DNA from 3 places in the Ethanoligenens harbinense YUAN-3 genome. Region 1 is predicted to be linked to each of the others. Evidence: riboswitches for the same ligand, from Rfam matches in the RefSeq annotation. Region 1 holds a riboswitch; each other region holds the start of a gene.
What was found. Region 1 has a riboswitch for cobalamin ahead of ETHHA_RS14830 (DUF4430 domain-containing protein). Riboswitches for the same ligand answer to the same signal wherever they lie in the genome.
Positions count from the first base shown of each region.

Region 2: linked by a shared signal. The riboswitch ahead of metE (5-methyltetrahydropteroyltriglutamate--homocysteine S-methyltransferase) and the one ahead of ETHHA_RS14830 (DUF4430 domain-containing protein) in region 1 are both predicted to bind cobalamin.
Region 3: linked by a shared signal. The riboswitch ahead of ETHHA_RS14475 (DUF4430 domain-containing protein) and the one ahead of ETHHA_RS14830 (DUF4430 domain-containing protein) in region 1 are both predicted to bind cobalamin.

Region 1 is NC_014828.1:2,776,208-2,786,811, forward strand. Features, by position in the region: gene ETHHA_RS13065 (ECF transporter S component) at 1-575, opposite strand, end outside; gene ETHHA_RS13070 (ABC transporter ATP-binding protein) at 545-2,221, opposite strand; gene ETHHA_RS13075 (energy-coupling factor transporter transmembrane component T) at 2,188-3,126, opposite strand; gene ETHHA_RS14830 (DUF4430 domain-containing protein) at 3,080-4,162, opposite strand; cobalamin riboswitch at 4,287-4,470, opposite strand; gene ETHHA_RS13090 (TIGR04100 family radical SAM protein) at 4,498-5,100, opposite strand; gene ETHHA_RS13095 (TatD family hydrolase) at 5,097-5,873, opposite strand; gene metG (methionine--tRNA ligase) at 5,878-7,932, opposite strand; gene ETHHA_RS13105 (G5 domain-containing protein) at 8,081-9,223, opposite strand; gene rpsI (30S ribosomal protein S9) at 9,497-9,895, opposite strand; gene rplM (50S ribosomal protein L13) at 9,911-10,339, opposite strand; gene ETHHA_RS13120 (LCP family glycopolymer transferase) at 10,552-10,604, opposite strand, start outside.
Region 2 is NC_014828.1:2,282,492-2,293,095, forward strand. Features, by position in the region: gene ETHHA_RS10730 (hypothetical protein) at 1-417, opposite strand, end outside; gene ETHHA_RS10735 (hypothetical protein) at 439-720, opposite strand; gene ETHHA_RS10740 (response regulator transcription factor) at 851-1,570, shown strand; gene ETHHA_RS14685 (sensor histidine kinase) at 1,551-2,972, shown strand; cobalamin riboswitch at 3,195-3,379, shown strand; gene metE (5-methyltetrahydropteroyltriglutamate--homocysteine S-methyltransferase) at 3,458-5,737, shown strand; gene ETHHA_RS10755 (hypothetical protein) at 5,804-6,076, shown strand; gene ETHHA_RS10765 (response regulator transcription factor) at 6,352-7,050, shown strand; gene ETHHA_RS10770 (ABC transporter ATP-binding protein) at 7,141-8,061, shown strand; gene ETHHA_RS10775 (hypothetical protein) at 8,054-8,851, shown strand; gene ETHHA_RS10780 (sensor histidine kinase) at 8,877-9,761, shown strand; gene ETHHA_RS10785 (P-II family nitrogen regulator) at 9,955-10,293, opposite strand; gene ETHHA_RS10790 (DUF1646 family protein) at 10,310-10,604, opposite strand, start outside.
Region 3 is NC_014828.1:1,199,715-1,210,318, forward strand. Features, by position in the region: gene ETHHA_RS05530 (GNAT family N-acetyltransferase) at 2-526, shown strand; gene ETHHA_RS05535 (GNAT family N-acetyltransferase) at 599-1,063, shown strand; gene ETHHA_RS05540 (M23 family metallopeptidase) at 1,096-2,100, opposite strand; gene ETHHA_RS14470 (bifunctional lysylphosphatidylglycerol flippase/synthetase MprF) at 2,321-4,054, shown strand; gene ETHHA_RS05550 (fumarylacetoacetate hydrolase family protein) at 4,127-5,041, opposite strand; gene ETHHA_RS05555 (hypothetical protein) at 5,223-5,528, shown strand; gene ETHHA_RS05560 (zinc dependent phospholipase C family protein) at 5,608-6,513, opposite strand; gene ETHHA_RS14475 (DUF4430 domain-containing protein) at 6,722-8,464, opposite strand; cobalamin riboswitch at 8,608-8,807, opposite strand; gene ETHHA_RS05570 (metallophosphoesterase) at 8,858-9,640, opposite strand; gene ETHHA_RS05580 (glutamine synthetase III family protein) at 9,879-10,604, opposite strand, start outside.

The DNA of each region.
Region 1 (10,604 bases):
GCCGCCAAAAGGAGCTGCCAAGTGAAACGGCTGGTAAACGCGGAAACCGACCAGACGTCAATGATCAGTCCATACAGATATCCCGAAAGAAATCCAAACAGGCAGACGCTCCAGCGGTGCCGGAGCCAGCCGGAACGACGCAGCAGCCCCGCCAGAAACCCGATCATGCCGCAGCAGAACATCTGCCAGGGCGTCCACGGCCCCTGCCCGAAAAACAGGTTGGAGGCGAGCATGGCCACCGCCCCTGTTAAAAAACCCGCTTCCGGCCCAAACGCAAAGGCGGTGATGATCACCACCGCGACAATGGGCTTGAATTGCGGCAGCGCGGCAAATGCCAGTCTGCCCGCAGCCGCCACCGCCGCCATGACCGCGATGGGAACCAGTTCCCGCGCTTTTGGTTTTCGCTTTTCAAACACCAGAAAAAACGGCAGCATCGAAAGCAGCAGCACAACCGGGCTGACGACGGCATAGGTGCGGTTGCCCAGCGCCACCCCTGCCGCCAGCATGCATGGTATGACCACCAGCAGCAGAACCGAGGCCACTTTCAGCCGCAGGGAGTTTCGCTTGACCGACATCTTTGCACCACCTCCTCGCATGTGACCGCATCCGGAAAGACCCGGCGGGCGATGCGGTTGGCCGCCGAGGTGTAGAAATTGTTGCCCGCGAAAAACGGGACCGGAGCGTCCTCGGAAACCACCGTACCGTTGAAAAACAACAGACAGCGGTCGGCAAAGGATGCCGCGAACTCCACATCGTGGGTCGCCATCAAAATGGCCGTCCCCTGCCCCGCCAAGCGCCGGAGCACAGCGGCAAACGCCTGCTTGAACGGGGCGTCCAGCCCTTTGGTGGGCTCGTCCAGCAGGATGACGCGCGGGCCGCGCAGCAGCAGTTTGGCAAACGCGGCCTTCTGCTGCTCGCCGCCGCTCAGGTCATAGGGGTGCCGCTCCAACAGAGCTTCCAGTTCCATCTCCCTCACCACGTCCGCAAGCCGTTCGCCGTCGTCCGCTTCGGCCAGATCCTCCCGCACGGTGTCTTTCACAAACAGCAGCTGCGGGTCCTGCGGCAGCATCGCCACGACGCCGCGGTACTGCTCCGCGCCGCCGTATGCCGTGCTTTTTTCCCCGAGCAGTTCCAGCGTGCCGCGGTGAGGCCGGTGCAACCCGGCGATCGTTTCCAGCACCGTGCTCTTGCCCACGCCGTTTCCGCCGAGCAGACAGGCGATCTGCCCGCCGTACACCTTCATCGAGGCACCCCGCAGTACATCCCGCCCCTTTTTGTCATATCGAAACCAGACGTCCCACATCCGCACGGCGGGAATCGCCTTGCCGTCAGCCTGCGTTTTGGACGGCACACCTGCTTCAGTTCCCTGCACGGCGGGCACTGGGCAATGCCGCTGCAGCCAGCGGCTGCCCTCCCGGACCGTCAGCGGACACTCCCCTGTGCCGCCCGCCCCGGCATAGATGCGCGCGGCCGCCGGGAACCCCGCAAACAGCGCATGCTCCGCCCCGCCGGAAGCAAATGCCTCCGCCACCCGGCGGGGCGTGTCGCAGCAGAGGAGCCGGCCGCCGTCCATCACGGCCACCCGGTCTGCCATGGGGAACACCTCTTCGAGCCGGTGCTCGGTCAGCACCACCGTCACCGCAAGCGTGCGGTTGATGCGCCGCACCGTTTCCAGAAAATCTGCGGCGGCAATGGGGTCGAGCTGGGCGGTCGGCTCGTCCAGAATCAGCACGCGCGGCTGCATCACCATCACCGAAGCGAGATTGAGCATTTGCAACTGCCCGCCGGAGAGCGTGCTCACATCCCGGTCGAACCACTCTTGAATGCCGAAAAAACTGGCCATTTCCGCCACACGGCGCCGGATGACAGGCGTAGAAAGCCCCAGGCTTTCCAGTCCGAACGCCAGTTCGTGCCACACCTTATCCGTCACCGTCTGATTCTGGGGCTTTTGCAGCACAAACCCAATCTCCGCGGCCGCTACGCGCGCGTCCAGTTCACGCAGCGCCCTGCCGTCGTACCGCACTTCGCCGCGCACCCGCCCGAACGGGGTCAGCTCACGCTTGAGGTGCCGCACCAGCGTGCTTTTCCCCGAACCGGACGCGCCGCACAGGAGCAAAAACGCACCTTCCTCGATCTCAAGGGAGATGTCGTCCAGTGCGCGGCCGGCCTGTTTGGGATAGCGAAAGCTCAGATGGTCGATTGCAAGGAGCGCCATTTCCATTCCCCCCATCCTTCCAGCCCCGCAGGCAGGAAACAAAGTACGCCGTAAGCCGCCGCCACCGCCGCCGTGGCCGGACCCGACGTCCATTTCACATATGGGTAATACTGCACATAGACCGTGCCCGTCAGTTGCCCCAGCACACAGGCCGCCACGGCGGCCGCGATCACCGCCAGGCAAATCGCGTCCCGTCCGCAAAAACGGAAGATGGAAAACGCCGTCCGTCCAGGCAGGCCGTAGCCGCGTGCCTTCATGGAATCGGCGGTTTCCACCGCATTTTCCAGCGCCCAGGTGATGAGGATAGATAGGATGCGCATCCCATTGCGCGCCCGTTTCCAGAGATTTCCCGCACCCGTCCCCATCCCGATGGCGGCCTGCGCACGGGAAATGCGGCCGATCTGCGTTTTGAATCGCGGAATCAGCCGCAGAGTCATCGACAGCAGCAGCGCAAGCGACGGAACCGCCCGGCCGAACAGATACAGAAACTCGTCGGATGTGAATACCTCGTTGCAGCAGAAGAACCACAGCAGCATCGCGGCCAGCATCACGGACGCTGCCGCTCCGAACAGCACCGCCTCCAATGTGACGGGGTTGTCATGGATATAAAACAGCATCGTCATGCCCTGGTGGACGAACAGCGGATTAAGCACCGCCACCGCCGCAAGCATCGGCAGCGTGAACAGCAGGCTGAACCGCAGCGCCCGCGCGCGCCCGAGCAGCACCGCATACAGCATGGCGGCTGCGAACGACACCCCCAGAAACACCGGATGCATAAGCAACAGCGTGCAGATGACCACCGCCGCAAAAAATGCGAAATGGACGAGGGGATGATAGGACTGGAAACGGTTCATCATGATCTCCTCAGTTGGCGGCACCGATGTCGTGGCCGAGGTCGCAGGTGTAGGCAAAGAGCACCGTGTCTCCGCTTTTGAGCGTATACTGCGACACCCCATAGCCGGGGAACGTGCCGTTGACCGCATAGTCCCATCCACTGAGCGGCCCCGCGTCGAACTCATAGAGGTTGTTGATGCCCTCGATGTATTCGCCTGCGGCCGAACCTTTATGCTCCATCTGGATACCGTTTTTTTCGCAGACGGACACAAGCAGGTCGTAGACCGTCGCACCCGGCTTGACCGCCATGGAAGTTTCCGGCAGAATGACACCGTTTGCAGGCACCACGCGGTGGTCCTGCTTGTTGGCGGAAAGGCTGCTCCAATTCTGCACGGCCGTGTCACAGCGGATGGAGATGTTCACCCGGATGGTCTGCGGGGCGGGCGCAGAGCTCACCGGCATTTTCGGCGCGGACGAGACCGGCGCGCTTGATGCCGGCACGCTTGATGCCGGCACGCTTGATGCCGGCACGCTTGATGCCGGCACGCTCGAAACCGCCGGCGGCGCAGCGGACGACACCGCATCCGCCTGCACCTGCGCGAGCAGGTAGGGACCCGTGTTTTCGGATACCCGGATGGTGGCGGCACCGTTCACCACCTGCGCCGTGCCCGCCTGCCACAGGGCGCCGGGCTTCCCGGCGTAAAACGGATAACTGCCGTCCGCCCAGCCCTTTCCCACCGTGATGCGCAGGGAGGCCGCGCCGGGATAGCTTCCCTTTTGCTCGAGCGTAATCTGCCCGTAGGTCTGTGCGGTATCCGTGCCGTTCGGTGATACCGTCACCGGTTTATAGGAAATATGCAGATCAGCTTCGGCCGGTTTGCGGATATCCGGCCCGACGAATGTCCACGAATAGGAAACGCCGCCGCTCTTGCCGTTGTAGATAGCGATGCCTCCGCTTTGTTGCAGCCGCTGGAAATCGGCTTTGCGGACCACGCCATTCGCCGGGACGGAAGCAACCGTCGTCCTGCTTCTGGTGTTTGCGGTGCAGCCCGCAAACACCGCGGTGCAGGCGACCAGCAACGCGAACCAGATGGCCATCACGCGCTTTTTCAAAACATCATCCCCATAATCTGTCGGCCTTCGAGTTTGCAAATAAAAAAGGCCGCGCGCGGCGGCCCCGATGCTTCCCACGCTTTTAGCGCGGGAAGCAAGCAGCCGCCTTTCCTCCGAAAGAAGCTCTGTTCCACGCGATGCGGCAGGTCTCCTGACTCGAATTCTTCCGCCGCCCCGGCCTTCCCGATCTCCCGGTGGCACAAACGGAGCGTTGTCCTTCTCACAGTAGCGGAGGCTGTCACGGTTTCGCACCGTGTTCCCTTGTTTCCCGCATGCACGCGCATGCGACCGCATCGCTTGATTCTGTTTTTTATCACTCAGGCTGTATGCGCCGTTCAGGCTTCGTAGGCGCGCACCCGAAATTTGGCACCGATGGACGCGGCGATGGCGCGGCTCTCCTCGATCTGCGCGGGAGTGAGAAGGTCGAGCACCGTCATCGTCACCGACGGGATATACCGCATGCAGTCTCTGGCATAGGCCAGCACGGCGTCATACGCCGCGCGGCCGAAATCGCTGCGGCAATAGTGCTGATAGGTCGCGGCATCCGGCGCGTTGAGGCTGATGGACACCGCATCCGCCAGGCCCGCCAGCTCTTTGGCGGTTGCCCGACCATGGATAAGGTCGGCCAGTCCGTTGGTATTGATGCGCACCGGCAGCCCCGGCGCTTTTTCCTTGGCTCTCCGGATCACGTCTTTCACGGCGTCCAGCCGCTCCAGCGGTTCGCCGTAGCCGCAGAACACCAGTTCTTTATATTTGGACAGATCGTTGGCAAAGATGGCGTCCACGATCTCCTCTACGGACGGCTCGCGCTCCAACCACAGGCTGCCCGATCCATACGCGCCGTCTCCCTCGTTGCGGATGCAGAACGTGCAATGGTCGGGGCAGCGATTGGTCACATTGACATACAGCCCGTCATGTACCGGATATGTGATGGTCATACGGTCTCCTCCCCTCGGTTGATGCCAAACAGCTCGCGCGCGTTTCTCGCCGTCACCTGTGCGGTCTCCTCCGCGGAAAGCCCCATCATCTCGCCCATGCGGGCCAGCGTATGCGTCAGCATGGAGGAATCACAGCGCCGGCCGCGCAGCGGCTCGGGCGCCATATAGGGGCAGTCGGTTTCGCAGAGCACACGGTCATGCGGCAGGGTTTCCAGCACGGCGCGCGCCTTTTTGTTGTTCTTAAACGTGACAGACCCCGTAAAGCCGAGGTACAGCCCCAACTTGAGCAGCTCGCGCGCGGTCTCGGCGCTGCCGGAATAGCAATGCACCACCCCGCGCGGACGGTATTTCTGCAAAAATGCCAGCGTGTCGGCATGCGCGTCGCGGTCGTGCACGATGACCGGCAGGTCCAGTTCTCTGGCCAGCTCAAGCTGGCCGGCAAACCATTTGTGCTGGAGCTCGCGCGGGACATCCCAGTGATAGTCCAGCCCGATCTCCCCGATGGCGGCCACCGGAAAGGATTCCGCCAACCGCTTGATCTCCGCCAGGTCACCCGAGGCGGCGTCCGCCGCCTCTTCGGGGTGGATACCCACCGCCGCGTGACAGAACGGATACGCTTTAGCCAGCTCCACACAGGCGGCGCTGTCAGCCGCCGTCGTGCCCGCATTGAGCACATCGGTCACGCCCGCGGCGGGCAGACCGCCCAGCACGGCCGCACGGTCGGCGTCAAACGCATGGTCGGCATAGTGCGCGTGTGAATCAAAGATTTCCATATTATTACCGGACCTTCGCGCCGGAAGGAATAGCGCCGTCCACAAACAGTACACGCGCGGCGGCACCGTCGTCGGCCGCCAGAATCATCCCCTGGCTCTCCACCCCGCAGAGTTTGGCGGGCGCGAGATTTGCGACCAATATGATTTTTTTACCGGGCAGGTCTTCCGGCGCATACCATTGCGCGATGCCCGAAACCACCTGGCGCGCTTCGCCGCCCACATCCAGTTCCAACCGAAGCAGTTTTTTCGATTTTTTAATTTTTTCGGCGGCTTTGATCTCGGCCACGCGCAACTCCACTTTGCCGAACTCGTCGATGCCGATGCGCGCCACGCCCGCAGGCGCGTCATCCGCTTTCTTCGCGTCCGCTTCGGCGGTCGGAGTTTCCGCCGGGCCGGGCGTGATCTGCGCCAGCGCTTCCAACTCAGCCGGAATGTCCAGCCGAGGGAACAGCGCCGCCCCTTTTTGCACACGCAGGCCGTCGGGCAGCACATCGAACCGTGCGGTGTCCGACCAGTCGGGCACGCCTTCAGGCAAGCCGAGCTGTCTTCTGATCTCCGCCGCGGTAGCGGGCATGAACGGCGCGATGCAGACGGAGATCAACCGCACCGATTCGCAGAGGTTGCGCAGCACCTGCGCCAGCCGGGGCTTATCCGCCTCGTTTTTGGCCAGTATCCACGGCGCGGTCTCATCAATGTATTTGTTGGTGCGGGAAACAAACTTCCAGATATCCGCCAGCGCGTTGGAAAACTGGAACGCATCCATATCCGCTTCCACGGCTTTAGCCGTTTCGGCCGCCAGCGCACGCAACTTGTCGTCGAACGGGCCGGATTCTCCTGCGGCGGGCAATACGCCGCCGAAATACTTCTCCACCATCGCCACCGTGCGGGAAACGAGATTGCCCAGATCGTTGGCCAGGTCGGCGTTGATGCGGCCAAGCAGGGCCTCGGTGGAAAACGTGCTGTCCGCCCCGAACGGGATCTCCCGCAGCAGGAAGTAGCGGATGGCGTCCACACTGTACCGCTTGCAGAGCAGCACGGGATCGACCACATTGCCCTTGGATTTGGACATCTTATCCCCGCCCAACAGCAGCCACCCGTGCCCGAACACGCGCTTGGGGAGCGGCTCGCCCAGCGCCATCAGGATAGCCGGCCAGATGATGGTGTGGAACCGCACGATCTCTTTGGCCATCAGGTGCACGTCGGCGGGCCAGTATTTGCGGTAGTCCGCATCGTTCTCCGTGCCGTAGCCCAGCGCGGTGATATAGTTGCTGAGCGCGTCGATCCAGACATAGATGACATGGCCGGGGTCGAAATCCACCGGGATGCCCCAAGTAAACGATGTGCGCGACACGCAGAGGTCCTCCAACCCGGGCTTGATGAAGTTGTTGACCATCTCGTGCATGCGCGAGGGCGGCGAGATGAACTCCGGATGCGCTTTGTAATGCTCGACAAGCCGGTCGGCATATTTGGAAAGGCGGAAGAAATAGGCTTCCTCCTCCGCCCGTTTCACCTCGCGGCCGCAGTCGGGACACTTTCCGTCCTTGAGCTGCGTCTCCGTCCAGAACGACTCGCAGGGGCGGCAGTACCAGCCCTCGTATTTGCCTTTATAGATATCGCCCTGCTCATACAGCCGCCGGAAGATCTGCTGCACCACTTTTTCATGAGCCGCGTCGGTGGTGCGAATAAACCGGTCATAGGATATATCAAGCAGCTTCCAGAGCGACTTGATCTCCGCCACGATCTCATCAACGTATGCTTTCGGGGTCTTGCCCGCAGCCTCAGCCCGCTCCTCGATCTTCTGGCCATGCTCATCCGTACCGGTGAGGAACAGCACGTCGTAACCCTGCATCCGCCGAAAGCGCGCCATCGCGTCCCCCGCCACCGTGGTGTAGCCATGCCCGATGTGCAGCGTGCCGGACGTGTAATAAATAGGGGTGGTGATATAATAGGTTTTTTTCATGGTGGACGCCTCCCGCTTTGCATGACGAACCCCACTCCCGCCCGAACCGGGCACGGCAGCCGGATTCCCATTCCTTTTATTATACCAACTGGGCGCCATAAATTCAACTCGCGCGCCAAACTCGGGCGCCCCAGCGTTTCCACGGGCTGTCTCGCGCCCGCAGCCTCCCCCTCCGGCATGCACACCCCGGGCCGGCGCAAATAAAAGACCGCCCCGTAAAACGGGACGGTCAAGTGCCGAAGGCGTGTCATTTTAACACATAGATGTTGACAGTTCTTTTCCCGAACGCATCGCATTGTGCCTGTGTCGGGAAAAAGAGATCGGTGAGGACGCCGCTTCCGTTGGACACAAACCCGCCGGTATCGGCTGCGACCGCGGTGCCGTAAACAAATGAGCGGTCGGGCGTGGCGATATACAGCTTGGTGCCATACGGGATCTTGTTGGGGTTTACGGCGACCAACCCTTTTGCCACCTGTTGCCCGGTGGCGGTGTAGGTTCCCTGCGCTTGCGTATAGGCGGTAGCGATCCCGGTGAACACGGTGGAATAAGCACCGGGGACGCCATCCGCCGCGCCGTCCACAGTGGTGGACTTGGCGGTTTTGGTCGAAACAGACGAACTAAGTGAAGATTTGAGGTTGAGCGGCGAGGCGGTACCGACGACGACCTGTTCGTTGACCGGCGATGTGGTGGAGCGGCCGGTCTCAGCCTGCTCCGCCAGCTTTCCGTCTACATATTTTAAACGTAGCGTCACTGTTTCGACGCCGTTCTGACCGGCCACGAGGACGTTGCGCGTGCCTTGCGCCAGCGTGGAGTCCTGCGTGGTCTGCGTCTGATACGGGATCGGGTTCTGCACGGTGCTCGTCTCATAGCGCACGCGCGTGACCGCGATGTTCATCCCGCGGGCGATTGCCTGATCGGGCTTCACACTCACGGTGTCGTCTGCGCCGAGCTTCACACCGGCTTTTTGCAGTGCGTCCGCCACCTTGCCGGTGGCGATCATGATTTCCTGTGTTTTCCCGTCCGCAGTAACCGGAACGGGGAAGGCCGTAAAGAAATCGATGCGGCCGTACTGGTTGTGGATACCCGTGAAGGTATACCGGTCGTCCTTGGAAAGGCGGATGCCGCTTTGCCGCAAAATCGCGTCCGGATCAGACCGGAACGTATAGATTGTCCGCGTACCGCTGCCGTCTGTGATCTGAATGACCTTGGTGTTGAGCACGACCGCCGTGATAGAGACGGACGCCAACGCGGCGCATAACAGAATGGCAAAGGTTCGGGTTCTGACAAGCGGCAGGATCCTGCGTCCCCATTGGGACGCGGTTTCCCGCGCGGTTGCCAGGCGGCTCAGCGACCACCGGATCTCCGGCAGGGGACTGGGGCCAAATTTCACGATTACATTGCTCCTTTTTTCCGTAATTCTTTGTTTCGGCACACGGAAAAACACGCCTACCCCCACGTTCTATATCTGTTATGTGCGGGGGTTTCGCCTATTATATTGCATGGCGGGGGGAGCTGTCAAGGCGGATTTGGCCTGAACAATCTGTTTTGTTTTGTCAAAATACGAAAAACAGAGGCAGAATATTGTCGAAAGAAACAAAAAAACGCACAAATCACGGAGCGTGATTGTACGTTTTTTAGATTTTTCACATATGAAAAAGCAAGCTCAGCGTTTGGAGAACTGCGGCGCACGGCGCGCGGCTTTCAAGCCGTACTTCTTACGTTCTTTCATGCGCGGATCGCGGGTAAGGAACCCGGCTTTTTTGAGGACGGGACGGAAATCCTCGCCCGCCTGCAACAGCGCGCGGGAAAGGCCGTGGCGCACCGCGCCCGCCTGACCGGAAACGCCGCCGCCCGCCACGCGGGCCACGATGTCGTAGCGGCCGAGCGTCTTGGTCACTTCCATGGGCTGGCGCACGATCAGTTTCAAGGTCTCCAGGCCGAAATATTCATCGATATCGCGGTCGTTGATGGTGATGCTGCCGGTGCCCGGATACACGCGCACGCGCGCGACAGAGCTCTTCCGGCGGCCGGTGCCATAAAAATACGGTTTCTCGTTATACATTGCCTTTCCCCCTTATCAAAGCGCCCAGACTTCCGGTTTTTGCGCGGCGTGCTCATGCTCGGTACCCTTGTAGACCCGCAGGCGGTCCAGCGCAGCACGACCGATCACCGTGGACGGGATCATACCCTTCACGGCAAGTTCGATCGCCTTTTCCGGATGCTCGGCCATCAGCGTGCGGTAGCGCACTTCTTTGAGGTGGCCAGTGTAGCCGGTGTGGTGCCGGTAATATTTCTGGTCAAGCTTGGAGCCGGTGAAAACGGCCTTCCCGGCATTGACCACGATCACATGATCGCCGCAGTCGAGATGCGGGACAAATTCCGGCTTGTGCTTGCCGCGCAGCAGCACGGCGGCCTCGGCGGCAAGGCGCCCCACCGGCTTGCCCGCCGCGTCAAGGATGTACCATTTGCGGGTGATATCCTTCGCTTTCGGCATAAACGTAGACATATCGCGTTCCTCCTGATAAAAACTGCCGCGCGACATCGGGCCGCGCGGCCTTTCATAATGATGCACGTTCTATTATATCCACCGCCGGGCGCAATGTCAAGAGAAAAATCCGAAGACCGTAATTTAGAACGGTTCAATCTTTTAAAATCGGCCTTTTCCTCCGTCATCCGTTCTGTGGCTCCCGCTTCATTTCAAAAAATCGTATTGACCATTCAGGGTGCATACCGCCGGTTCTGCCTGCCGAACGCCTTTTCCGCCTGCTTTT
Region 2 (10,604 bases), 490 kb from region 1:
TTTGATGGCGGCCAAATCGGCTTTGACGCGCTGGTTGTCCGTCTGGACGGCGCTTAAAGTCGTCTGCGGTATTTGGATGCCGTTTTCCTTGATGGTTTTCAGGCTGTTTGCGATGCTTAGACGCAGCTTGGTGTTATCGTCAACCAACTGCAAATTTTTGGATTCATTGCTCCATAACGCGGTGCGGTCCTGATCCAGCGCCTGCCGGAGTGCGCTGCGCGAGCTGGCTGCGGACGAAATGGCTTCCGTGCGCGAAGAAACGGCGGATTCCCGGCTTTCCACTTTTTGTTCCCGGCTTTGCAGAGCCGAAATGCGCGAGTCTATTTTGGACGTGTCGGCTGTTGCGGCAAATGCGGTGGTGCCCAGCATAGCGATTACGCAGATGACGGACACGGCGGCTATGGTTTTTTTCTTCATTGAAATCACTGCTCCCTCTGTTCAGGCATCCGGCAAAGATACGTCGCCGGAAGAAACATGGTCTAATCCGTTTAGTGTTCCGCTCAGATCACTCATTGTTTTTTCGACGCCGTTCAGATCGGAAGACTGTCCGGATAAAACAGTCTGCTGTCTGCCGGACGCGGCGGAAAGAGCTTGCTGCGCGCCCGCGTCCGACGAAGAACGCCCGCTCCGCCTGTTTTCGCCGGCACAGGCCGTGAACAAACCCGCCGCCAGCAGGCAGACGAACAGGACTGCCGGAATTCTCCGCATGGGCTTTTGCATATGCATCATCCTCCTACGTGCATATTGTACGACGGACGCCTCACGCAAAACAACGGAGAAACTGCGGCAAAATTGCGTCAAATCTTTCTCTGCGCCCGCAAAACCGGTACAATAGCAGTGGGTGAAGCATATGAAACACTTGGTTTATATCGCAGACGATGAGATCCATATCCGCAACCTGATCGAGATGTTTTTTCAAAGCGGCGGCTATGACACGGCGACGTTTGACAGCGGCGACGCGCTGCTGCAGGCATTTGAGCAGCGGCCAGCAGAACTGGTGGTGCTGGATGTGATGATGCCGGGGACGGACGGTCTGGCCGTCTGTACGCGTCTACGTCAGATCAGTGACACGTTTATCATCATCGTGTCGGCGCGGGACAGCGAATTTGACCGCATCACCGGGCTGACGCTCGGTTCGGACGATTACCTCACCAAGCCCTTTTCTCCCATGGAACTGGTGGCCCGTGCCAACGCCCTCTTCCGGCGCCGGGAAAGCGCAAACCTACAAGCGGATGCCGATACGCTTTCTTATGCCGGCCTGCTGCTTCGCCTGAACGCGCGGGAGGCCACCTTGAACGGCGTGCCGCTTGACCTGACGCCCACGGAATACGATCTAATGGTTTACATGGCGCGCAACAGGGAAAAGGCCATCTCCCGCACGGAACTGCTCCGGCATGTGTGGCGATACGGGAGCGGTACGGAAGTGGATACACGGGCGACCGACGATACGGTCAAGCGGCTGCGTAAAAAGCTGGTAAAGGCAGGCGCATCGTTTTCCATCGACTCCGTGTGGGGCTTTGGGTTCAAATTGACGCAGAAAGGACCGCACGATGAAGACCCTCCGACGTAAAATTCTGACGCCTACCCTGCTGCTCATCATTCTCATTCCATTGCTCACATTGATTATTTTCAACGTGTTTCTGCGTATTTATGTTCAAAAAAATGCGCGCGCCGATTTGCAAACGGAAGCGCAGGCCATGCATGCGGCAGCCGTTCAATTGTTGGACAGTGATCCGTCGGCGTTTCAGGGGCAGGCACTGGACGAAACGATGCGGAAACTGTCTGGTTCGCTACATGGCGGAGAGCTGTCCACGAACGGCGCGGATGTGTTGGTGTTCGACAGTGGGAAACAGCTTCTTTTCCCTAAAAACACCGACCCCCTCAGCGCGGCCTCGTTGTGGCGAGTGGAACGCCGCTTGTCCGTTAAAACCGTAAAAAACCGTGTCACCGAGATCCGGCTGGGCGGAAACAGCTATCTGCTGTATATGGACACACTTGCCGTTCCGGGCAATACGGTGTATCTGGTGCTGCTGGCTCATCTGGATCTGGCCAACCGCCTTTTGAGCATGGCCAATTTGCTGCTCATCTGCATTATGGTCGGCGGCATTCTGATCGGCGTGCTGGTGGCGCGCCGCATTGCCGCGCGTTTCTCCAAAACAGTTGGGCAGGTCTGCCAAACTGCCGAACAAATCGGATCGGGCAAATTTGCCACACCGACAGATTTGCCTACCGATATTCTGGAGTTCCGCGTACTGATGCAGAGCATCGCACGGATGGCCGAGCGGCTGGGAGCGTATGACCGCGCCCAGAAAACATTTCTGCAAAACGCGTCCCATGAACTGCGCACTCCATTGATGTCAATACAGGGTTACGCGGAGGGAATCGCACAGGGCGTTGTGCCCGATACCAAAGCCGCGGCCGAGATCATCGCAGGGGAAAGCACGCGGATAACGGGACTGGTGGAAGAACTGCTCACGCTTTCCCGGTTGGACAGCGGGACATACGACGTTCGGCCGGTTCCCATCGATCTATGCAAAGCGCTGCCCGCAAGCGCCAAACGGCTGGGCGGACTGGTTTTGCAGAGCGGGCGGGAGATACGGCTCCGTCTGCCGCCCGATCCCGCTGTGGTGATGGGGGATGAACACCTGCTTGCCCAAAGTGTGGAAAACATCCTTTCCAATGGCTTGCGGTACGCACGCACGTCGGTCACGGTTTCGCTGCGGATGGAGGCCGGGTATTCAACGATTTCCATCGCGGATGACGGTCCAGGTATTTCGCCGGATGCCCTGCCCCATTTGTTTGAGCGCTTTTATAAAGGCACGAACGGCTGTTTTGGCTTGGGGTTGGCCATCGCGCAGGCGGCTGTTCGGCTGATGGGCGGAGACGTGGAGGCCGAAAATGCGGATGGGGGCGGCGCCGTGTTCCGTGTTCGGCTGCCTGACGCGATATCGCCTGGACAGGCGCCGTCATAAGCATGATTGACAAGGCCGAAGACCGTTCCCGGCGAGCGCCGCTCGCCTCGCCTTGGGTCACCGGCAGGTATCGTAGAAAACCGGCCGGCATGCGCACGGAGGTGTCGGCCGAAGCCGCTATAGCCTTTTTAAATGACGAACCATAGATTTTTCGTTTGCCGAAATAGGACGCAAACAGCGGAAACAAGATTGACGTTGTTTGTTCTCCGGGACTACAATAAAAACAGGCAAAGACGATTCGGTGCCTCTGCCTGCCGGAGGAGAATAGGGAACCGTGTGAAAATCGCGGGCAGCGCCCACTACTGTAACCTGTGTCCGCAGCCGCACAGTGCCACTGCCGTTCCGGCGGGAAGGCGCGGCCGCGCAGTGCAGAAAGCCAGGAGACCTGCCGGATCGTTTGCTCTCATCTCTGGGAATGGAGATAGGGACAATTTTTGTGCAAAAAGTTGTGTCTATTTCCTCCTGCATCATTCGGAGGAAGAAACATGAAACAAACATCGGTGACCGGGTATCCGCGCATCGGAGCGGACCGGGAACTCAAAAAATGGACGGAAGCGTATTTCCGTCACGAGCTGGACCGGCCCGCACTGCTTCAGCACGCCGCAGAGCTGCGTCGGCGGCAGTGGCATAGGCAGCGGGAGACGGGCGTGAACTTCATTCCGTCCAACGACTTTTCGCTCTACGACACGGTGCTCGATACGGCTGTCCTGTTCGGCGCAGTGCCGCAGCGTTACCATGACCTGGGGCTGAACGCACTGGACACGTATTTTGCCATGGCGAAAGGCTATCAAGGCACGCACGGGGATGTGCACGCCCTGCCCATGCGCAAATGGTTCAACACCAACTACCATTACATCGTGCCGGAGATCGACGGTGAAACCGTCTTTGCCTGCGGCTCGGAGAAACCCTTCGCGGAGTTTACGGAGGCGCTGGAGGCCGGTGTGCGTACCCGGCCGGTGCTGGTCGGGCCGTTTACCTTCTTGCGGTTGGCAGAAAATCGCTCGGACAAGCCGCTGCGCATGCTCGCGGAGGAACTGCTGCCCGTGTGCCGCAGCGTGCTCCTGCGGTTGGAAAAGCTGGGAGCGGAGTGGGTGCAGCTCGACGAGCCTTTCCTCGTGACCGACCTGACGGAGGACGACCTCGCGCTGTTCCGCACCCTCTACGACGGCCTTCTGGCCACGCCGGGCCGCCCGCGCGTGCTTCTGCAGACCTATTTCGGCGATGTGCGCGACAGCTACACGCAGCTCACCGGTATGGATTTCGACGCGATCGGGCTGGATTTCATCGAGGGTACGGAAAATCTGCGGCTTGTGGAGCAGCATGGATTTCCAGAAGGCAAAACGCTGGTTGCCGGCGTGGTCAACGGAAAAAACATCTGGGTGAACCATTATGAGCAGACGCTGGCGCTGATCCACCGGCTGGAGCAAGCAGTGGAGCCGGGCAAACTTGTGCTGGGCACCTCCTGTTCGCTGCTGCACGTACCCTACACCGTGCATAACGAACCGGACCTTGCGGAAACCTTCCGCGAGCATTTCGCCTTCGCCGAGGAAAAACTGGAGGAACTGGCTGAGCTGGCGCGCCTGTCGGATGACGCTGCGTGGGCGACGGACGCGGCATTCCTGCGCAACCGGGCCATTCTCGCGCGCAAGCAGGATGCGGCGTTCCGTTTCAACGACGTGCGCGCAGCTGTGTCCAGCCTGCGGGAGAATGATTTCATCCGCCGCCCGGCATTCGAAGAGCGGCGCGCCATCCAAAAGGCGGCGCTGAAACTGCCGCTGCTGCCCACCACAACCATCGGCTCCTTCCCGCAGACAAGCGAGGTGCGCGCCCTGCGCCGGGACTATAAAGCCGGCCGGATCACGGCGGAAACATATCATGCGGCCATCCGGCAGAAAATCGCGGATGTGATCGCCCTGCAGGAGGAAATCGGACTGGATGTATTGGTACATGGTGAGTTCGAGCGCAACGACATGGTGGAATACTTCGGTGAGAAGCTCGACGGGTTCCTCTTTACAAAAAACGCGTGGGTGCAGTCATATGGCACGCGCTGTGTGAAGCCGCCCGTTATCTTCGGCGACGTGCGGCGGCCCGGCCCGATGACCGTGGACACCATCGCTTACGCGCAAAGCCTGACCGACCGACCGGTGAAGGGCATGCTAACCGGGCCGGTGACCATTCTGAACTGGTCGTTCCCGCGCGAAGATCTGCCGCGCCGGGAGATTGCGTTCCAGATTGCGCTGGCCATCAAGGCCGAGGTGGCCGACCTGGAAGCGCGCGGCATCCGGATCATCCAGATCGACGAGGCCGCCCTGCGCGAAAAACTGCCGCTGCGCAAATGCGACTGGCACGCACAGTACCTGGACTGGGCCATCCCGGCGTTCCGTCTGGTGCACGCGTCCGTCCGGTCGGAAACGCAGATTCACACGCATATGTGCTACAGCCGATTCGAGGACATCATCCGGGACATTGACGACATGGATGCCGACGTGATCACCTTCGAAGCAGCCAAGTCCGACCTGTCGCTGCTCGATGTATTGAAAGCCGGCCATTTCAAAACCGAGGTTGGCCCCGGCGTTTACGACATCCACTCGCCCCGCGTGCCCGAGCGAGCAGAACTTGAAAACATCATCCGGCAACTGATTGCCAAACTGGATATCCACCGGCTTTGGGTCAATCCCGACTGCGGGCTCAAGACACGCGGTATGAAAGAAACCGTACCGAGCCTGAAAAACATGGTGCTGGCGGCGCAAGCATGCAGAAAATGAGCACAACCGGCCCGGACCCTGCTTGATTGCACGCTGACGGGGCACACTAGTTCCGGAGGTGTTCGCATGGAATTGCAGCGGATGCAGCTTGAAAACCTCAAGCTCAGAATGCAGAACGGAGAGACGATCGAAAGCACACGGGTGGAAAACGGCCAGTATATCATACAGTTATCAAACGCACCGGAAATAGCATTTGACGATCATTACAGACCAACCGTTGACAACACGATCGGCAAAACCCAAGATGGCGTGCGGGAAAACACGCTCGGGAACGACTCTGCGCCAAATTCCTCCAGACGCCGTCCCGGGCTGGAATCAAGCACCATGTCCATGCACTAGGTTTCTCTCAGCAAGCCAAAATCCGCCTGACAGGCGGATTTTTTATACGCAAAAGCGGAAAACACCGCCATGATTTCAGCGAAACCGGAACAAACGGCGGGAAACGTCCGCGATCTCCGTCTGCGGCTATACCGGCCATATGCGCTTCAGAGGGAGGCTCCGTTTCATCGCGGCCGAAACCACAAAAGCCTGCGCCCCCTGCCCAAAAGTTGTATAATGGGATATGTGCAAACAAACGAATCCGGCATCATCCTTTCAAAATGGAGTGGCAACCGATGAAATCCATTCTCGTGATAGAAGACCAGCAAGACGTCAACCGGATGATTGCGGAGGCGCTAACCGACGCGGGCTACCAGGTCACTTCGGCCTATACCGGCCCGGACGGCATAAATGCCCTCCGAAACGGCAGATACGATTTGGTACTGCTGGACCTGATGCTTCCGTACAAGAGCGGGGATGAAGTGCTCAGGGAAATGCGCCCGTTTTCCGATATTCCCGTCATCGTCGTTTCCGCCAAAGATATGGTTGGCACCAAAATCGACCTGTTGAAACTGGGGGCGGACGACTATATCACCAAGCCGTTCGATCTGGGTGAAATGACCGCGCGGGTGGAATGCGCCCTGCGGCGCGCCGGACGCCAGAAAGATACCCCGCGACTGCTCCGGTACAAAGATATGGTTTTGGACGATACCGCCAAGCGCGTAACCATCGGCCAGACGCAACTGGAACTCACCGCCAAGGAATACCAGCTTCTGAAAACGCTCCTGCTGCACCAAAACAAAGTGTTCACCAAAGCCAACCTGTATGAAACCATTTGGCAGGAGGAATATCTCGGCGACGACAGCGCCGTCAAAACACATATCAGCAACCTGCGCGGCAAACTGAAAACAGCCAACCCCAACAACGCATATATCGAAACAGTCTGGAGATTGGGGTACCGACTGTATACGGACGGAAGCACCTGTACATCTTAACGGTTTCCATACCCTTTTCCTGCCTTTCTTGACCTTTTCTAAACCTTTGCGCGCTAAACTGGAAAACAGAAAGGAAAGGAGCGTACGTCTATGCCAAGTGTATTGCAAACAAACGGATTGACAAAAACCTATCACGGCTTTTCGGCGCTGCATGACGTTTCCATTACATTGGAAACCGGCAGAATCTATGGACTGATCGGCCAGAACGGCGCGGGAAAATCCACCTTGATGCGGATGGTCGCCGGGCTTGGGTTCCCTACGGCAGGCAGCATCACCCTATTTGGCCACGGTGGGGAAAAAGCATTACAGGAAGAACGGAAACGGATCGGCAGCATGATCGAACACCCCAGCCTGATCGCCGATATGACCGCCAAGGAAAACCTGCGCTTCCACCGGCTGATACGCGGTGTCCCCAACGCGGAAACTGAAGACAAACAACTGGAACTGGTCGGGCTGACGGACACGGGCCGCAAAAAAGCACGGGATTTTTCGCTGGGCATGAAGCAGCGGCTGGGCATCGCGTGCGCGCTGTTGAGCAATCCCGAGCTTCTGATTCTGGATGAGCCGATCAACGGGCTGGACCCGCTCGGTGTGGTCGAGATCCGCAACCTGGTCATCAAGCTCTGTAAAGAACGGCAGATGACCATCCTCATTTCCAGCCACAACCTGCCGGAGCTCTACCAGACGGCGACCGATTACATCATCATCCACAAAGGCGAGATCAAACAAACGCTCACCTTGGCGGAGCTCGACGAGCGCTGCCGGCACCATCTGTGCATCCAGTGCGATCAACCGGAGAAGCTGGCGGTCGTTCTGGAAGAACGGCTGCATACGCACAGCTATCAGGTGCTGCCAGACAAAACCGTCAAACTCTTCGATTATCTGGATAAAAAGGAACAAGTGGCGAACGTGCTTTTTGACAACGGCATCGTTGTCACCGGTCTTTCCAAAGAAGGGGAAACCCTCGAGGACTATTTTGTTTCTCTGATCGGGGGTGAGAAGCATGCTTAACATGGTACGGGCCGACTTTTACCGGATGAGCCGATCCACCGCCATGCGGGTGCTGCTGCTCATCACCGTGCTGGGCGCGGTTGCAATGATGCTGTTTGCCCGCCAGGTCGCGGCCGGAAACATCAGCGCCAGCATATCCGGCCTCGGTATCCTGTTTTCCGACGTAAGCGTTATCAGCATCTTGGGCGGGGTATCCGCCGGCATCTTCATCTGCGGCGATCTGGATAACAAAGTCATCCACGACGCCATCGCCGGCGGTTCCAGTCGATTATCCATCCTAACCGGCAAGCTGACCTCGTTCCTTTGTACCATCGTCGTGTTTCTCATTCCCTATGCCATCGCGGCCGGCATCGGGCTGGGCACCGCCAAAACTTACAGTCTCGGAAGTGCAAATGCGGGGTTCATGAGCCTGCTGGCAGCTCTCGGCGGAAAAAATCTGACGTCCGCGCAAGGCGCGCAGGTGTTCGGCCTGATGTTGCTGTTGCTGCTGGTATACGCAGCGGAACTGAGCCTTTGCGTGCCGCTGGCTCTTGCGGTGAAGAAACCCGTCGCCGTCGCCGCCATCTATTACGCGTTTTCCATTCTGTGCGGGCAACTAATCCCGTTAGCACAATCCTCCCAAACTTTGGATCGCGTCATCGCCTGCACACCCTACAGCGGCAGATATCTGCTGCCTTCACTGAACATGGGGACAAGTACGGTCATCAAAGCTATTATGGCCTGCGTGGCATTCATCACCGTCATGCTGGGCATCGCGTATGCCATCTTCCGCAGAGCGGATATCAAATAAAGGACGGGTGAACAGGTTGACGATTGTGATCGGCGTACTCTGCATATTGCTTGCCGGCGCGGGCATCTATATCGCCTTATTGCAATGGCAACTGCGCCATATCAACCGTCAACTACAGAAGCGCCTTTCCGAACACACGCGGCAGATGGTCAGTCTGGAACTGTTTGACCGAAGATTGAACGCGTTGGCGGCCAACATCAACAACTGCCTGCAGGCGGAGGAAACCCTTCGCCTGCAGGGTGCGCGCGAGGAAAAACAATTTCGAGAAATGATTGCCAACCTGTCGCACGACCTGCGCACGCCGCTGACCGCTGTCAAGGGGTACCAGCAATTACTTTCCAAAAGTGGCCTTACTCCCCAGCAACAGGAAAAGGTCCGGGTGGCACAAAAGCATGCCGAACAGTTGGGACAGCTCATTGAACATTTTTTTGAATATGCCTGCCTGCTGTACACCGAGGTGAGGCCGCAACCGGAGCGCATCAATCTTGGAAACCTTGCGGCAGAATGTCTGGCCGATTCGGTATCCGTTTTCGAGGAAAATGGATTGGCGGTGCAGTTTGACACAGAGCCTGCCGTATTCGCTCTGGCAGACCGTGAAATGGTGGTGCGCATCCTGCAAAATCTGATACGCAACTGTGCACAGCATGCCGGAGGAGTCGTCGAGGTACATATCCGGCAGGACCGCTGTGCGATGCTTTCCTTTCGCAACCGCATCAAGGAAGGGGCCGAACCGGATGCAGCGCGGCTGTTTGAGCGCTTTTACACGGCAGACCCGGCCAGGGCCCGGAGCGGCGGACTTGGGTTGGCAATCGTCAAATTACTGGCAGAGCGCAACGGCGGGCAGGCGGGTACGTCCATCCGGAACGGAGCCTTGGAAATCGAAGTGACGTTGCCGAATGCAAACACCTGATGCGCCGCCATCATGAAACCCATTCGATCATCATGGAACATGCGCGCACGAAACCGCCCGCCGTGAGAAATCCGGCAGGCGGTTTCGTGATGGCAAACTTCCATCGAGAGTTGCACGGCAGCACGCCTAAAAAAATGCCCCCGGCAAAGCCGGGGGCAAAATTCATTTCAAACAGAATGCGGGTTACTATTTGTTAGATCGCGCCATCTCCGGTGTCACCGGTCCGGATACGGATAACTTCTTCCACATTGGTGACGAAAATCTTACCGTCGCCAATCGCGCCGGTTTTGGCCGCTTTCGCGACAGCGCCGGTAATCGCAGAAACGCGGTCATCTTCCGCAACGATCTCGATTTTCACTTTGGGCAGAAGGGCCAGTTCCACCACTGCACCGCGGTAATAATTTTTCTGACCTTTCTGGTTGCCGGCTCCGGACACCTGCGTGACCGTTACCCCTTTGATGTCCAATGCGTTCAGCGCCGCCTTGACATCATCCAATTTTTCCGGCCTTATAATCGCTTCGACTTTTTTCATGTCAAGCACCTTCCTATCAAATATGAACTACGAAAAGTACCAAATAATACCCCACTAAAAGTACCGCACCGATGGGAAGACCAACCCAAGCCCACTGTTTCATGCTGATTTTGAGTTTGGCTGCCGTCACGATATTGGGAATGTTCCCGGTAACCAACATGCCACCGCTCACCAACAGGCTAATCAGAATTGCTTTGATCTGAACGGTGCCCATCACAGGATCAATTTCCGCGGCGGCCAATGTCGCATTGTCCAAAATAGCGGAAACCATGTTTGCGGCATACAACAAATCATTGCTCCAGTGGATGATA
Region 3 (10,604 bases), 1.4 Mb from region 1:
GATGCTCGATGACCTTGCAAGGGAACTGCCCGCTTACAGGCTCGTAAGGATAACGGAAAACGAGTATGATGCTTTATTTTCCTTGCAGCAAAGCAACCCGCATTACTTTTCAAAAATGCAGAACCATCCCGTCACCTATCGGGAGAGTATTGCAGGAACCACGGAATTGCCACCCAATACTGCACGCGGGCAAAAAAACGATATCGGGTTTTATCGCCACAATGCAATGGTGGCAATACTCGACTATGTCGTAGATTATCCGGAAAAGCATACGATTTTTATTGGTTTCTTTATGGTCGATGGAACGAAAAGCAGAAGAGGAATCGGAAAAACCATTTTATCGAAATTCATAGAAGTGATGCAAAGGAACGGCTTTACCAAACTTCGGCTGGCCTGTATAGAAGGAAACGAGGAAAGTTATTCGTTCTGGAAAGCGATGGGTTTGCATGAGGTTTCCAAAACCATTTCCAGAGCAGCCGGCCGAAAGGATTGGCATTTGATCGTGATGGAACGTGACGTTCTATAAAACTAAAAAAGAGTCAGATTCTTAGGGCCCTCTTACAGGGCATATTCGGTATACGCGGGTTTGGAGGTTCAAATGCGGATACGACCGGTTTTGCAGAACGATTTTGAAGACCTTCATAAATTGGTTTGTCAGGTGCATTCTCTGCATGTGGAAAACAGACCGGATGTATATGCTGATATAGACCTCATGATTGGCTATGATTTTGATTCCTTATTGTGCGACGACAACGCAAAAGCGTTTGTTGCCGAGGACAATGGCCGATGTGTGGGGGTATGTAGCATAACGATTCTCCCGCCCCCAAAAAGTCCTTTGCTTAAATCGAGAACGGTGGCGCATATTGAGAAATTGTGCGTGGATGCCAACTATAGAAAACAAGGAATTGGCAACAAGCTGCTTCAAGAAGCCGAGATATGGGCAAAAGAAAAAGGTGCCGATTCTTTGGAACTGATTGTGTGGGCATTCAATCGAGACGCTCTCACGTTTTATAAAAATGCAGGCATGAAAGAACGCAGTTTTGTCATGGAACAAAAGCTGTAGATGCGTTTTGATCGTTCACAACGTCAGGAATGTCATTCATAATAGAGCAAATAACGCAAATCGAGGAAATCGGTCGCACGGTCGTAATCGCTGCCGTTTTTTACGACGTGTGAGCGGTTTTGGGCAAGAAAATTCACGATATTGTAGACGTCGATCCAGATCTCATTGTTGCTTTCCCGTTGTGAATCATTGAAGATCAGTTGCATGCCGAAATGCAGATGCGGTTTGTTCATGCCATTAACATCCTCTTTGGCGCTGTACCCCGTCATGCCCAGATAGCCGATTACTTCACCCGCCTGCACGGCTTCTCCTACGGCCAGGCCGGTGCGGTAAGGGTGCCCCTGCCGCAGATGCGCATAATAGTAATACCGCTTTTTGTCAAAGCTGCGAATGCCGATGCGCCAGCCGCCATATTTGTTCCATCCGAGTTCTTCCACATAGCCGCTTTCCACGGCGCAGATCGGCGTGCCCACTGTCCCCATCAGATCGTTACCCAAGTGCCGGCGGCTGAACCCGAAGGAACGGGACGTGCCGAAATCGTCATAGTGCCCGTAGCCGTATCCGGCCGCGATGGGGGAAAACAGCTTCAGGCCGTATTGCACGGTATAATTGCCGCCCGCGCCGGTGGCATAGTTGCCCACCGCGTTGCCCAGCACGGCGGCATATACCTGGTCGAAGTAGCTGTAATTCTTCATGCCGGCCGTGATGCTTTGCATGGTTTCGCCATTTTTGAGGCGTGCAAGCAATGCGTCGAGATCAGCGGAGCGGTAACGGTTCCAGTTTCCGCCGTATTTTGTTGCTAGAAAAGCCAGAGCATCCACAAAATGCAACGGTGTTGCCGTTGCGTGGGTCTGTATATCCAGCTTGAGCGCCCGCTGCATGGCAGCCAGCGGAACATTGAATTCCGCCCATTTGATGGTGCTGCTGCTTTCAGCGCTGGCGGTAATGACTTTCTGACCGGCCGAAACAGAGAACAGGAGCACCAGCGCGGCCAGCACGATGATGGCCACGCGTTCGGTCCAGATTTTTCGCTTCACGCTGCTTCTTCACCCGCCGCCGGTGCCAGTTTCCATAATCGGTGAGCAGGGGACGGCAGTAATATGTATATGTGCCACAGCTGGTCCACTGTACCGTATTTTGGAAGAATCTCAAGTGCGGTTGTCATGCCGCCGGTCTTGCAGCATCCAACCGCTGAAGAAATGCGTTTGCTTTCAAAAAAACAGGGGATGGCCCGCCGAAGGGCCGGAGGTCGTTAAAATGGAAAACAAATGGGATGCGTTCCGCACAGTTTTGCAGGAAGCCGCTATCATCACCGTAACGGCGCTGATGGTGCTTTTGGGCATCGCCAATCTTCTGCCTATTCATGGGATTCCTCTTTTGGAAGGCGGGTTCCTGTCACCGCACGCGGAGGCGCTGCACCGCACGCTGTCGGTCGTGGTGGGGTGCGCCATGCTGTTTTTAAGCTATCGTTTGTATAAGCGCGTGCGCATGGCGTATTACCTCACGGTCTGTTTGTTGCCGCTTTCCATCTTGCTGCATCTGTATGCTTCAATGCCCCAACGGCCGGTTCTGCCGGTGGTAGTGGTGGAACTGCTGATGGAAGTGATCCTGTTGTTTCTGCGCCGCAGGTTTACCCGCAGCGCAGACCCGATCACGCTGCGGCGCGGGCTTCTGCTGGCGCTGCTCTGTGTGGCGATTGTGCTGCTCAACACCGGTATCGGTATGTTTGTTATGCGCAGGCATTTCCAGGGCGTCACCACCATTCGCGACGCGTTTTTTCAGTCGGTCCGCCTGTTTGTGATGATGGATGTTTCCGGCGCGGCCCCTCAAAATCTGCGCGCCGTCGTGTTCATGCACTCGGCGGTGGTGCTGTATTGGGGAAGCCTGGTGGCTGCTCTGGTGTTTATCCTCAAACCGCTGGTGTATCAGCCGATTGTTTCCGGACGCGACCGCGCCCGTGTGCGGGAATTGCTGCGGCTGTATGGCTACAACAGCATTTCCTATGTGGATGTGGAGCCGGATAAAAAATATTTTTTTAGCGAGGCGGCGGACGGTTTCATTGCCTATGTCATTGAGAATGAAACGGCTGTTTGTGTGGGAGACCCGGTCTGCAGACAGGAAGACTGTGCCGTGGTGCTGATGGATTTCCGTCGGTTTTGCAGGCAGAATAATCTGGACATCTGTTTGTGTCAAGCATCGGAGAAACTGGTGAATATCTATAAAGGGCTGGGGTTCGGTGTTGCGAAATGCGGAGAGGAAGCGGCATTCGATCTGTCCGTCTACTCCATAGACGGCCCTCAAACGTCCAAGCTCCGCCGGGATGTCCGTTCTGCTGCGCGTAAGGGCATCGCCGTGAAGGAATACAAACCGCTGACGGAGCGGGACCCCGCGCTCGAGCAGCAAATACAGGAGGTGTCCCGGGAATGGCTGGCCGGTAAAAAGAGCGGCGAACTTTCGTTCCTCCTTGGCTCAGTGGGGCTGGAAAATCCGTTGGACCGCCGGTATTTCATCGCGTGCGACCGCACGGGGAATGTCTGCGCGTTTATCGTGTTTCTCCCGTTTGTGGGCGGGTATTATGCCGACGTTACCCGCCGCCGGAGGGATGCGCCGGCCGGCGTGATGGAGGGTATCACCCTCGCGGCGTTTGAGACCTTCCGTAAAGAAGGGGTGCGCTGGGGATCGATGGGCGTGGCGCCTCTGTCGAATACCAGGACCGACACGCAGTCCACGCGCGTGGCGGCCCTGCTGGCCTATGTTTTTGAGCATGCCAATGCGTTTTATGCGTTCAAATCGCTTTATCAATACAAAAGGAAATATAACCCCACCGTTTGGAAATCGCACTATTTTGTGTATTATCCGGCCAAATTCACGCCCCAGATCGCTTACGCGCTGGTGAAAGCTCACAACCGCGGCGGTGTACAGGACTTTCTGCTCAACCGTATTCGGCATCTGGCGGCCCGGATGCTGCATATGCACAGCCAATCGGCTTGAAAAAGGCGGGCGGATAGGTTTCGTTTGCCTTTTGCGTCGGCATGACCCGCCAAGCGGGGAAATGAGGAATGGTCAGACGACGGGCTTTCTTCGCACGGTGTTGCGCAGTACGCCGATGTGATCCACTTCGCATTCCACCACGTCGCCGTCTTGCAGAAAGCGCGGCGGGTCGAAGCCCGCGCCGACGCCGGCGCCGACGCCGGCGGGTGTGCCGGTGCTGATGATATCACCGGGCAGCAGGGTAAACCCTTTGGAAAGGTCGCTCAAAATGGTGGGGATGTCGAATATCAGCGAATCGGTGTTGGCGTTCTGCCGTACTTCTCCGTTCACGCGGCAGGTCACCTGCACCCGCGCCGGGAACGGGATCTCGCTCTGGTCCGCCAGCACGGGGCCCATCGGGCAAAAGGTATCCAGGTTTTTCCCGCGAAACCATTGTTCATGTCGGGCCTGCAGGTCGCGGGCGGAAATATCGTTGAGGACGGTGTAGCCGAAGATGTAGGATGCCGCGTCTTCCGCGGGGATGTTTTTGCCTGCCCGCCCGATGACAAGCGCAAGCTCCGCTTCATAATCCAGCGATTCCGTAAGTTTTTCCGGGCAGTCGATCACGCCGCCGGGAGCGAGGGCCGGCGCGGCTGTCTTGGTGAAATAAACCGGATGCTGCGGGATGCCGGTGCCGGATAGCCGCGTGCCTTGCACCTCGGTGGCGTGTGCGGCGTAATTTTTCCCCAGACAGAAAACATTGCGTCTGGGGCGCGGGATGGGGGCGCAGAGCACCGCGTTGGTGACCGGGGTGCATGCCGAAAGGTCTGTGGCGGCCAGTGCGGAAAGGATGGCGGGCGTTTCCGCCGCCGCTTCGATCAGTGCGAGCAGAGATGAAACTGGGGGCCGCCCGGCACAGGCGAGTGCATCGTTCAGGTCGTAAATGGTTTGTCCATGCAGCAAGCCGGCATGTTCCGCGCCGTTCTGCCTGTAAGTGAGATATCGCAAGGGCCGCACTTCCTTTGTTTTGAATTGTTTTCATCATAGGGAAGTTTGTTTGCTTTGTCAAGCAGACAACGCATGCGGGCGGCGCTGTTTACAGCGCAGGGCAGTTGTGCTATAATAAAACGTAAATGCTTGCGGGAGAGCAGGCGAACAGATTCCATCAGGTGCGAAAGGAGATCAAAGCATGGCTACCAAAAAAAGCGGTAAGGGCGAGCAGTTCCTGACATATAAAGGAAAACCGCTTGTGCGCAGCGGCGATACACTGTATTACGGAAACGTATATGATAAATATGTCGTGATGATGCAGATCAAGGGCAGCACGAAGATCAAGGACGCGGATGTGGCGGGAACGGTGCAGGTGCAGCTGCTGTCCACTGACAACGATATGCGTGTGCGCGATCGCGTCATTAAAAAGACTGAAAAAGAAGGTCTTTACAACGCGATTGATATCGGCAGCATCTGGCTGGAGCGTGCGCTGGGCGAGCAGTGAGCCGTTTGGCCGGACAAAATCATAAAAACCGGGGGCAGGCCGCATACAAGCGGCCTGCCCCCGGTTTTTGCCGCGGGACTCAGCGTGCGGGGTCTCCTTCAAAATTGATGCCCTGCGTGATGGCGGAAAAATCGCCGCCATCCCGACAGAGCCGCTCGGCCAGCGGGAAGAACGTTTTGTATGCTTGGCGGGCGATACCGAACAGTTCGTAGGCAGTGTGTTCCAGCGCATCGTTGCCAGGCTCATGTACCGCCCGCTTTATATTCGCGTAATCAATCTCAGTGCCCGGCTCCACCGGGTGAATCAGCGCCATCACGGCGGGATAGCTGTTTTCCGTCAGGTGTTTGGCAAATGTGACGGCGCGCCGTTTGAATCCCCGCGGGCTGTAAAAAAAGCTGTACAGCAGCTTCATGCTTAAAAAGGAATGGGAGATGGCCCGGATGGAAAAGGTCTGCTCAAACCGGCTGCGAAACAGCTCGCGGTACATCTCGCACACCGTGTTCAGTTCCGGGATGCGCCGGAGATGGCTGATAACGGAAAAATCCTGAATCGTCATGCTGCGCAGCCGCTTGAGAAACAGCACATCCAGATTGGTTTCGATTTGCCGGTGCAGGTAATTGTCGCTTGCCTTGGGCAGGATGGTTTTGAAATAGCGCTGCATACCGTAAACATACGGGTGGAACGTGCGGTCCAGGATATAATGGGAGAGGAACCCATAAAAATAAGAAAGGAGAATCTTTTTTTCCATTCCTTCGGCTTTTTTGCAACAATCGGCCATAAACGCAAAATTCTGATCCATATCCTGCTCATGCATCAAGCCGCCGATCCGGCTGAGCATACGCCAATGCGGATGCACGGGCGGTGAGAAAAAGAGGAAATCCGGCCCTTGCGACCCCCATACATACATATTGCCGCTGAGCATGTCGTCAATACATGGCGGCGCGACCATTTCGCTGAACAGATAATGTGTGAGGATGGCAGGCATCGGGTCATCTCCATTCTTTTTGGTCTGATGCGGAAATTGATGTGCGACGGCGCGGTCAAAGGCAGTCAAAACAAGCACACCTTGTCTATTTTACTCCGAAAAAGGAAAATGTGCAAGAAGCCGCGCCCGGTTTCCGGCGGACAGCACAACAGGTCGGGGGCCGTATACGGCCCCCGACCTGTTGTGAGATCCCACCTACGAAAGGAGATTATGGTTTACGGCGGCGTGACAGAAGCAGCACAGCCGCGGCAGCCAGTGAAACAGCGACCACAGCGCCTGCCGGGGCGCCGCCGCCTGTATAGGGGTTGCTTACGCCAAACCCGGTGCTGGGGGTTACCCGCTGCACGGAGGCTGACGTGTTCCGCAGGTCGAACAGCCGTTTGCCGCCATGCTCCAGCATCTGGTATGCGGTGAGGGCTTCCAGTGCCTGTTGGGTTGCAATGGTGTTCGCGCCTCCGCCGGAGACATGGGCAAAAGCGCCGCCCGAAACGGCAAACGAAAGCAGGTTGGAAAGCGGAGAGTTGCCGTTTTGCAGGAACTGCGCATCAGACGCGGGGTTGATGCCGAGCGAAGAAAGCGCGATGATGACCTGTGCGGTGGACTCGGACGCATTGGTGGAGAACCCGCCGTTTGCCCGCTGTTGCCCGGCCAGATAGGCCAGCCCTTTGGTAACGGCGGCCTGCACGCCGGTTTCGCTGATATGCGGGGCCAGAGCGGTCAGTGTCATGGCGGTGATGTCCACATCACTGTATCCGGTGACCAGGCCGAACCCGCCGTCTTTGTCTTGTGCGGCAAGAAGGGTGCTCAACAATGACGCTTTGCTGACGGTCGCGTTGGCCGGCGGCGTGTAATCCGCGCTGTCCAGCGCAAGCAGGGCGAAGATGTATCCATTCAGCCCGGTGCGGCCGACATTGGTCTGCGTATACAGCTGATTCACCAGATTGGCGCCGTTGAAATTAGTGGGGTCGGCACCCGCTGCCCGAAGCACCAGCACATATTTGGCCAACGTGATGGCATTCAGGTTGCCTTCGGCGATCGCAGCCGCAGCATCCGGCAGGTAGGCGCCCGGCACGGGGTATCCCGCCCGCGCAAGTGCGAACGCCGTCCAGTCGGAGGTATCGCTTCCCAGCGCAGCCGCCGCGCCTTTTACCGCACTGGCAACCGAGGTGTCCAGCGCGGAAGATGTAGTAGGCGTAGAGGTGGTGGAAGAGGAAACGGAAGAAGAACCGGACGGAGAACTGGAAGAAGAACCGGAACTGCTGGATGCGTCGGCGGATACCGTGAGGGGCGCGTTGTCAATCCGCACGAGCAGGGGGGCGGGGCCGCTTCCGTTTTTCTCTACCCGATAGGTGTAATTGCCGGCGGCGGGTGCAGTAAAGGTAACGTCTCCGTTCGTGTCCGTCGTCTTGCTCTGCCCGTTGAACGTGACCGTCGCACCGTCCACATTGGAGGAAGTGCCGCCATCGGAACCTGTTACATGGAATGTAAACGGTTTTCCGGCCACAGGCGTGGCGGGGGATAGGCTGACAGAAGGGTAAAGCGTGCCCGGCCAGGCAATGAACGCCATCACGATATCGTCTCCCGCGGCAGGCTTGAGGGAACTGACGCCTACCGATGCGCTGGCGCCGTTTTGATAAATACTCCAGAAATAATAGGTGCCGTTTGAGGAGCTTCCCGATTCGCCGCCAATTGAGTTAATGTAGTACCCCATGCTGTCGGAATAGGACTGATCGTATGGGATATGCTCGGCGTCCAGGGCGGCTGTATATGCCTGCTCCAGTGTTTCGTCCGATGTCAGGGGCACATCTTCGTTCAGATACGTTTGAGTGGCACCTTCGATGCGCAGGTGGAAGGTGCTTTGGGCGGCGGCTGCCGCCGACAGGGGGATGCCCGCAAGCAGCAGCGCAAACGCGCAGCAGATGCAGACCCAGTTTCGAAATGCTTTTTTCATCAAACCACTCCTTTGTTTTTTCTGGTGGTCGGGGGGCAAACGAAAACGGCCTCTTTTCCCCAAAAGGAAAAAAGACCGCAACAAGAAAACGGGTGAATACCCTGCAAGGCCGTTTCCATGTTTGTCCTCTCCCTCCGAAAGGATTACACCGCACTTTACAGGCAGGTCTTCTGGCTTGGCATCTTCCTGTTTTTCATCCTTCCCGGTTTTGCAACCAGTGGATGGGCCCGATTGGCCCCAAGGAAAAACAGTCCGCCTCACAGCAGCGGGGGCTGCACCGGTTTTGCACCGGTTTCCCTATTATCACGGCGAATAGCCGCGCACCTGCAAAGAGTTTAATTCTATTGTAACGGAAACCCGCCGCGTCGTCAAGGGAAGGGAGCGGGAACGGGTTTAGAAAGAGCGGTTTGTACGGCGTCGATCCGCGCAGAGAGTGATGAGCCAAATCTGCGGTGCCGCCCAGATGCGCACCGGTGGGCCCACCGTACCAATGCCATTTGAAACGATGACGGTGGTGCCGGCGTTTTTGATGACGCCGGTCAGATATTTCAGTTTGAACCGCGAGGGCATAAAACCGGTGGGCGCCCATTTGCCCAGCAGGCTCACCTGACCGCCGTGCGTATGCCCGCAGAGCATCAGATCAATGAGGCTGAACGGCAGTTGTTCGGCGTAATCCGGGTGATGCGAAACCAGTATCATGAAGTCGTTCGGGCGCGTTTCCGCCAGCATGGGGGAAAGGTCCTGCGTGGCGGTGGTGAGGTCGGCCACACCGCCGACCCGGATGCGCGCGCCCCCCTTTTCCAGCCAGTATCCTTGGTTGTCCAGCGAACGGATGCCCGCCTGCCGCATGCATTGTTCGGAGAGTTCCGCATCCGTATTGCGGTCGTGATTGCCCAGCACGCCGTAAACGCCAAACGGCGCGGTGAGCGCGGCGGCCTCACGGAAAAAACTGGGGATATGTGCCCGGCTGTGGCTCACATAATCGCCGCCCAGCAGGACCAGATCGGCGTGCAGGCCGTTGGTGAGCGCTACCAGTTCTTTCACACGCCCCAGAGGGAAACTCCTGCTATGGTGGATGTCGGAAAGAAAAGCAACGGTCGTGCCGTCGAATGCGGCAGGCAGATCCTGCGATACCATGCGGTATTTCCGCAGGGTTATTTTCTCCACTCTGGTCACGTTCCGGCCTCCAGATGCAAAATCATGCCGCGCATGCACGGCATGGGCTTTTTTGTGCCTTCTATTATACCATATTACGCGCGGCAGGGTATGTCTTTGCAAGGAAAAATGGATGAAATCTTTTGGCGGCATGAAAACGGCCGGCTGCACGCCTGCATTGTGTTGCAAAACAAAAAGAGGGACGATAAACGTCCCTCTTTTTTTGCAAACGTGCAGTAGAAAAATTCGCTGAAACAGATTACACTCTGAAGAGCAGGTCGGTATAGACCGGAACCGGCCAGATGTCGGCAGGAACGATGGGTTCCAGCGTGTCGATATCCGAACGCAGGTCGTTCATCGCCGAAAGGACATTTTCGCGATAGGCAAGCGCGGAATCAAAGTTGGTTTCCAGCGCGCCGGCAGCTTCGGCAGCCGCTTTGAGAGCTTCCGCCTTGGCAACGATGGATTTGGACAGGCCCAGCACTTTTTCCAGATACGCGGTGTTGCCGCTTACATCCACACCGGCTGCCTTGAAGGAAGCGATGGAATCCGAAAGGGTCTTGGCATATTTGAATGCCGCGGGTACCAGCTGACGGAACGTGATGTCCACCAGTGTGAGCGCTTCGATGTTGATGATCTTCGCATAGTTTTCGAGCAGGATCTCATAACGGGCGTCGATCTCTTTGCCGACCAGCACACCGTGTTTCTCAAGCACATTGCGGTTTTTCTCATCAAGCAGCGCCTTGATGGCCAGCACGGTGTTCTTGATGTTGGGCAGGCCGCGTTTTTCCGCTTCCGCAACCCACTCGTCGGAGTAGCCGTTGCCGTTGAAGATGACGCGTTTGTGGGCTTTGAAGATTTCGCCGGCAAGCGTGAGCGAGGCTTTTTCGATATCGCTGGTGCTTTCCAGGCGGTCGGCGATCTGGCTCAGGGCCTCGGCCACGATGGTGTTGAGGACGAAGGCCGGGCCGGCGACATTGGCGTA